2 linked regions of the Nocardioides panacis genome follow. The main gene of each other region encodes a partner of the protein of the gene in region 2 in a complex. Links are inferred from orthologs where the notes say so. Each region holds a gene or a part of one and is shown on either strand. Other genes may lie near its edges.

Region 1 (3,743 bases), 260 kb from region 2 along the record:
GCACTCGGTGGTGCTCGCCGACGGCACCGAGCTCGAGGCCGACCTGGTGGTCTACGCGACCGGCTACGGCTCGATGAACGGCTGGGCCGCCGACCTGATCGACCAGGCGACCGCCGACAAGGTCGGCAAGGTGTGGGGCCTCGGGTCGGACACCACCAAGGACCCTGGTCCCTGGGAGGGCGAGCAGCGCAACATGTGGAAGCCCACCCAGCAGGAGGCGCTGTGGTTCCACGGCGGCAACCTGCACCAGTCCCGGCACTACTCGCTGTACCTCGCCCTGCAGCTCAAGGCCCGGGCCGAGGGCATCGACACCCCGGTCTACGGCCTGCAGGAGGTGCACCACGCCAGCTGACCCCCCGGCCCCCGCCACGGGAGGCGGGGGCCGGGCGGCTCAGCCGTTGACGCGGGTGGTCAGGCCGGTCGGCCCGCCCGGTGCGCCGTGGCACTTCTTGTACTTCTTGCCCGAGCCGCAGGGGCAGTCTGCGTTGCGGCTGGTGCCGGCGAACTCGGCGTCGGCGACCTGCTCCGGAGCGCCGACCACCTCCGCGTCGCCGTCCTCGGAGGGCGCCGAGTAGGAGAGCTTCTGCGGGGCCCGGGGGCCGTCGAGGCCCTTCGCGCGGATCGCCGGGTGCTCGCCGGTGTGCGTGGAGGCGGCGGCCTGCGCGAGCGCCGGGCCGACCTCGACGCCCTGGTCGGCGAGCGTGTGCGCGTGGCCGGTGTGGTCCACCTCCGGCTCCTCGTCGACCTGCACCTCGAGGTTGAAGAGGTAGCCCACGGCCTCCTCCTTGATCCCGTCCATCATGGCCCGGAACATGTCGAAGCCCTCGCGCTGGTACTCCACGAGCGGGTCGCGCTGGGAGTAGGCGCGCAGCCCGATGCCCTCGCGCAGGTAGTCCATCTCGTAGAGGTGCTCGCGCCACTTGCGGTCCAGCACGGACAGCAGCACGCGCCGCTCGAGCTCGCGCATCACGTCCTCGCCGAACTCCGCCTCGCGGGCGTCGTACGCCGCCTGCGCGTCGGCCTTCAGGTCCTCGACGAGCTGGTCGCGGGTCAGCCCGTTGCGGCCGCCGGCCTCGTCCTCGACCGCGGCCAGGGTGCGGGTCACCGGGTAGAGCTGCTTGAGCGCGGCCCACAGCGCGTCGAGGTCCCACTCCTCCGGGAAGCCGTCGGTGGCCGCGGTGACGTAGCCCTCGACGACGTCGTCGACCATGTCCCGGATCTGCTCGTGCAGGTCGGCACCCTCGAGCACCGCGCGGCGCTCGCCGTAGATGACCTCGCGCTGCCGGTTCATCACGTCGTCGTACTTCAGGACGTTCTTGCGGGAGTCGAAGTTCTGCGACTCGACCTGGCCCTGCGCGGACGCGATGGCGCCGGTGACGCGCTTGTTCTCGATCGGCACGTCGTCGGGGACCTTGAGCGTGGTCAGCACCCAGTCGACCCAGTCGGACTTGAACAGCCGCATCAGCTCGTCCTCGAGCGACAGGTAGAACCGGGTCTCGCCCGGGTCGCCCTGCCGGCCGGACCGGCCGCGCAGCTGGTTGTCGATGCGGCGCGACTCGTGGCGCTCGGTGCCGACGACGTACAGCCCGCCGGCCGCCTTGACCTCGTCGTGCTCCGCGGCGACCTGCGCCTTGATCCGCTCCACCGCCGCCGGCCACGCGGCGCTGTAGGCGTCGCCGTCCTCGAGCGGGTCCAGACCGGCGGCCCGCAGCTCCTGGTCGGCCAGGAAGTCCACCGAGCCGCCGAGCATGATGTCGGTGCCTCGACCGGCCATGTTCGTGGCGACCGTGACCGCGCCCTTGTGGCCGGCCAGCGCGACGATCTTCGCCTCGTTGTCGTGCTGCTTGGCGTTCAGGACGGTGTGCGGGATGCCGCGCTTGGTCAGCAGCCCGGCGAGCAGCTCGGACTTCTCCACCGACACCGTGCCGACCAGCACCGGCTGGCCGTTCTTGTGCCGCTCGGCGATGTCGTCGACGACCGCGACGTACTTCGCCTCCTCGGTGCGGTAGACCAGGTCGGCCGCGTCGGTGCGCGCCAGCGGCTTGTTGGTCGGGATCGGGACGACGCCGAGCTTGTAGATCTTGTCGAACTCCGAGGCCTCGGTCATCGCCGTGCCGGTCATGCCCGAGAGCTTGTCGTAGAGCCGGAAGTAGTTCTGCAGGGTGACGGTCGCGAGGGTCTGGTACTCCTCGCGGATCTCCACGCCCTCCTTGGCCTCGATGGCCTGGTGCAGGCCCTCGTTGTAGCGGCGGCCCGCGAGCATCCGGCCGGTGTGCTCGTCGACGATCAGCACCTCGCCGTTGAGGACGACGTACTCCTTGTCGTTGCGGAACAGCTCCTTGGCCTTGATCGCGTTGTTCATGAACGAGATCAGCGGGGTGTTCACCGAGTCGTAGAGGTTGTCGATGCCGAGGTAGTCCTCGACGCGGGTGATGCCCGGCTCGAGGACGGAGATCGTGCGCTTCTTCTCGTCGACCTCGTAGTCGACGTCCTTGGTCATCTGCCGCGCGATGGTGGCGAACTCGCCGTACCAGCGGACCTCGTCCTGGGTCGGGCCGGAGATGATCAGCGGGGTGCGGGCCTCGTCGATGAGGATCGAGTCGACCTCGTCCACGATCGCGAAGTTGTGGCCGCGCTGCACGCACTCCTCGATGGAGTTCGCCATGTTGTCGCGCAGGTAGTCGAAGCCCAGCTCGTTGTTCGTGCCGTAGGTGATGTCGGCCGCGTAGGCGACCCGGCGCTCGGCCGGGGTCATCTCCGGCAGGATCATGCCGACGCTGAGGCCGAGGAACTGGTGCACCCGGCCCATCCACTCGGCGTGGTACTTCGCGAGGTAGTCGTTGACGGTCACCACGTGGACGCCGTCGCCGGACAGCGCGTTCAGGTACGCCGGCAGCGTGGAGACCAGCGTCTTGCCCTCACCGGTCTTCATCTCGGCGATGTTGCCGAGGTGCAGCGCCGCGCCGCCCATCACCTGCACGTCGTAGTGCCGCTGGCCGAGCACCCGCTTGGCCGCCTCGCGGACCGTGGCGAACGCCTCGGGCATCAGGTCGTCGAGCGTCTCGCCGGCCTCGAGCCGCCGACGGAACTCCGCGGTCTGGCCCTGGAGCTCCTCGTCCGTCATCGAGGTGAAGTCGTCCTCGATGGCGTTCACGGCGCGCGAGATGGCCTCGAGCTGCCGGAGGATCTTGCCCTCGCCGATGCGGAGGATCTTGTCGAGGATGGCAGGCACGTGCGTCGACTCCTGTGGTCAGGTGTTGTTCCCCGAGGTCGTCCCGGTGGAACCGGTGTCCGGCGCCGCCCGGCGAGTCTCCTCGCGAGCGCGCCAGCGGGGGTCACGGCCCCGCTGCCATCGTAACCGGACTCCCCAGCAGCGTCCGCCACGCTGCCGGATCCGCGCCGGTCGGCCGCCGTCCGCCGGTCGTCGCGGTCAGCCCCGGCAGCCGTGCGCGGCACGCCAGCGACGTACGGCGGGGGCGGGGTCGAGGTGGCCGCCCCGCTGCCAGCTGCGCAGGAACCGGTACGGCGGCACGACCCCGCGCCGCACCCGCCAGTCGCCGGTGCCGCGGCACACCGGGGACAGGCCGAAGTGCAGGTGGCAGGCGATCCCGCGGGCGTCGCCGCTGTTGCCCACCCGGCCGACCGGGTCGCCGGCGCGCAGCACGGTGCCGGCCCGCAGCCCGGGACGCACGGCGGACAGGTGGCTGCCGTAGTAGCGCACCCCGTCGGCGCCCCGCACCGAG
Region 2 (3,204 bases):
GATCACCCGGTCACCCGGGATGCCGTGCACGATCTCGTCGTTGACCGAGACGCAGATGGTCGCCGGGAACGGCGGGTGGCCGTAGCCCAGGAAGGACGGCTTCGCGCCCGCCGCCCGGATGTTCTCCGCGGCGAGGGCGTCGAGCTCGCCGGTGGTCATGCCGGCGCGGGCGGAGGCGCGCAGCAGCGCGAGGGTCTCCCCCACCACCAGACCTGCGGCTCGCATGGTCTCGATCTGGGAAGGCGTCTTGATCTCGACGCCGCGGTCGCGGAACACGGTCAGGACGCGGGCGCGCCGTTGGTCTTCTCGAGCGCGTCGAAGACCCGGGCGGTGACGTCGTCCACCGCACCCATGCCGTCGACCTCGACGAGCAGCCCACGCTCGTCGTACACCTCGATGAGCGGAGCGGTCTGCTCGGTGTAGACGTCCTGGCGGTGCCGCATGACGTCCTCGGTGTCGTCCGAGCGACCCTCGTCCTGGGCCCGCTTGAGGAGCCGCTGGACGACCTCCTCCTTGTCGACGGTCAGCACCACGACGGCGTCGAGCGACTGGCCGGCGTCGGCCAGCATCGCGTCGAGCTCGGCCACCTGGGCCACCGTGCGCGGGTACCCGTCGAGCAGGAAGCCCTGGGCGGCGTCGTCCTCCGCGATCCGGTCGCGGACCATCGCGTTGGTGACCTCGTCCGGGACGTAGTCACCTGCGTCCATGTAGCGCTTGGCCTCGAGGCCGAGCTCGGTCTCCGCCGAGACGTTGGCCCGGAAGATGTCGCCGGTCGAGACCGCCGGGACCGACAGCCGCTCGGCGATCACCTTGGCCTGGGTGCCCTTGCCGGCACCAGGGGGTCCCATCAGGATGATTCTCATCAGCGCAGGAATCCTTCGTAGTTGCGCTGCTGGAGCTGGCTCTCGATCTGCTTCACCGTGTCGAGCGCGACGCCCACCATGATCAGGATGGAGGTGCCACCGAACGGGAAGTTCTGGTTGGCGCCGACGATCGCGATCGCGACCAGCGGGACCAGGGAGATCAGGGCGAGGTACAGCGACCCGGGCAGCGTGATGCGGGACAGGACGTAGTTGAGGTATTCCTCAGTCGGCTTGCCCGCCCGGATCCCGGGGATGAAGCCGCCGTACTTCTTCATGTTGTCTGCCACTTCCTCCGGGTTGAAGGTGATGGCGACGTAGAAGTAGGTGAAGAAGATGATCAGCGCCGCGTAGAGCGCCATGTACAGCGGGTGGTCACCCTTGACCAGGTACGTCGAGATGAACGTGGACCACTTGGAGTTGCCCGCGAACTGCGCGGCCATGGCCGGCAGGTAGAGCAGGCTCGAGGCGAAGATGACCGGGATCACGCCGGCCTGGTTCACCTTGAGCGGGATGTACGTCGAGGAGCCGCCGAACATCTTGCGGCCCACCATGCGCCGGGCGTACTGCACCGGGATGCGGCGCTGGCCCTGCTCCATGAAGATGACCGCGGCGATCAGCACCAGGCCGATGGCCAGGATCAGGGTGAAGACCCACCAGCCCTTGGCGACCCGGACGGCCCACAGGTTGGCGGGGAACGTCGCGACGACCTGGGTGAAGATCAGGATCGACATGCCGTTACCGATGCCGCGGTCGGTGATCAGCTCGCCGAGCCACATGATCACCGCGGTGCCGGCGGTCATGGTGATGACCATGACCAGCATCGTCATCAGGCCCTTGTCGTAGACGAGGTCCTTGCTGCAGCCCTGCAGCAGCTGCCCGCTGCGGGCCAGCGCGACGATGCCGGTGGCCTGCAGGATGGCCAGCGCGAGGGTGAGGTAACGGGTGTACTGGGTGATCTTGGTCTGCCCCGCCTGCCCCTCCTTCTTGAGGGTCTCCAGCCGTGGGATCACCACGACCAGCAGCTGCAGGATGATGCTCGCGGTGATGTACGGCATGATGCCGAGCGCGAAGATCGTGAGGCGCAGCAGCGCCCCGCCCGAGAACAGGTTGATCAGCCCGTAGAGGCCGTCGTTCTTGGTCGCGTCGAAGCAGGCCTGCACGTTGGCCACGTTCACGCCGGGCGCGGGGATCTGCGAGCCGAGCCGGAAGATCACGACGATCAGCAGCACGAACAGCAACTTGCGTCGCAGGTCCGGCGTCCGGAACGCGTTGGCGAATGCGCCTAGCACCTGGTCCTCTTCTCCATCACGTGCGGGTGTCCCCTCGAGTCTGGGAGAGGACCCCGGAAGCCTAACAGGGGCTCGAACGGCCTGGGCTGGCGGTCAAATGCCGCAGTCCGTCTCGTTCGAGCCCCTGACCCGGAGCCTCGCTCCGGAAGACAGCTGAGCCGTCAGATCTCGGTGGTGCTGCCCCCGGCAGCCGCGATCTTCTCCTTGGCGGACGCCGAGAACGCGTGCGCGCTCACGTCGACAGCCACGGTGATCTCGCCGGACCCGAGGACCTTCACCGGCTCGCCGGCGCGGACAGCGCCCTTGGCGACGAGCTCGGCGACGCCGACGGTGCCACCGTTCGGGAACAGAGCGCTCAGGCGGTCGAGGTTGACGACCTGGAACTCCACCTTGAACGGGTTCTTGAAGCCCTTGAGCTTCGGCAGCCGCATGTGGATCGGCATCTGGCCGCCCTCGAAGGCGGCCGGAACCTGGTAGCGGGCCTTGGTGCCCTTGGTGCCTCGACCGGCGGTCTTGCCCTTGGAGCCCTCACCGCGACCCACACGGGTCTTCGCGGTCTTGGCGCCCGGGGCCGGACGCAAGTGGTGCAGCTTGAGCGTCATGTCAGTCCACCTCTTCGACGACGATCAGGTGCCTGACCGTCTGGAGCATCCCACGGATCTCGGGACGGTCCTCCTTGACGACGACGTCGCCGATGCGCTTGAGACCAAGCGTGCGGAGGGTGTCCCGCTGGTTCTTCTTGCAGCCGATCGTCGACCGCTGCTGCTGGACCTTGAGGCGCGCCATCACTGGCTCACCTCTGCTCGGGCCCGGAGCAGAGCGGCGGGAGCGACGTGCTCGACGGGGAGGCCACGGCGGGCCGCGACGGCCTCGGGCTCCTCGAGCGAGCGCAGCGCCTCGACGGTCGCGTGCACGATGTTGATCTGGTTCGAGGAGCCGAGCGACTTGCTCAGCACGTCGTGGATGCCGGCGCACTCCAGCACGGCGCGCACCGGGCCACCGGCGATCACACCGGTACCGGGAGCAGCCGGACGGAGCATGACGACGCCCGC

The links.
Region 1: the proteins of secY (region 2) and secA are in contact, whole or in part, in a crystal structure (PDB 3DIN), measured with the Thermotoga maritima proteins. The link is inferred for Nocardioides panacis from one-to-one orthologs. Residues at the interface, in WP_004081795.1 of Thermotoga maritima: Glu108, Gly109, Glu110, Glu111, Ala236, Glu237, Arg238, Arg239, Ile240, Thr241, Ile242, Gln243, Tyr244, Ala245, Arg246, Arg247, Val248, Thr249, Gly250, Arg251, Arg252, Val253, Tyr254, Gly256, Ala257, Ser258, Thr259, Tyr260, Leu261, Pro262; in WP_004082002.1 of Thermotoga maritima: Glu261, Ala262, Arg263, Lys300, Ala301, Arg302, Thr303, Ile304, Ile305, Leu323, Tyr324, Asp325, Pro326, Val329, Ser330, Tyr333, Ile336, Lys340, Phe345, Val349, Glu363, Phe364, Tyr374, Ser375, Gly376, Gly377, Glu393, Ile395, Thr482, Ser483.

What each region holds. Positions count from the first base shown.
Region 1 is NZ_CP077062.1:2,961,529-2,965,271, forward strand. The notes cover bases 192-3,622. They hold secA (preprotein translocase subunit SecA), read right to left. Parts: upstream 3,233-3,622; coding sequence 392-3,232; downstream 192-391. Other genes in these bases: KRR39_RS14485 (NAD(P)/FAD-dependent oxidoreductase), read left to right, coding at 192-402; KRR39_RS14495 (M23 family metallopeptidase), read right to left, coding at 3,431-3,622. Also shown: more of KRR39_RS14485, read left to right, coding at 1-191; more of KRR39_RS14495, read right to left, coding at 3,623-3,743. UniProt on the Escherichia coli protein: Required for protein export, interacts with the SecYEG preprotein conducting channel.
Region 2 is NZ_CP077062.1:3,226,593-3,229,796, forward strand. The notes cover bases 8-2,899. They hold secY (preprotein translocase subunit SecY), read right to left. Parts: upstream 2,153-2,899; coding sequence 863-2,152; downstream 8-862. Other genes in these bases: map (type I methionyl aminopeptidase), read right to left, coding at 8-276; KRR39_RS15735 (adenylate kinase), read right to left, coding at 279-863; rplO (50S ribosomal protein L15), read right to left, coding at 2,314-2,754; rpmD (50S ribosomal protein L30), read right to left, coding at 2,756-2,899. In the rest of the region: more of map, read right to left, coding at 1-7; more of rpmD, read right to left, coding at 2,900-2,938; rpsE (30S ribosomal protein S5), read right to left, coding at 2,938-3,204. UniProt on the Escherichia coli protein: The central subunit of the protein translocation channel SecYEG. Consists of two halves formed by TMs 1-5 and 6-10.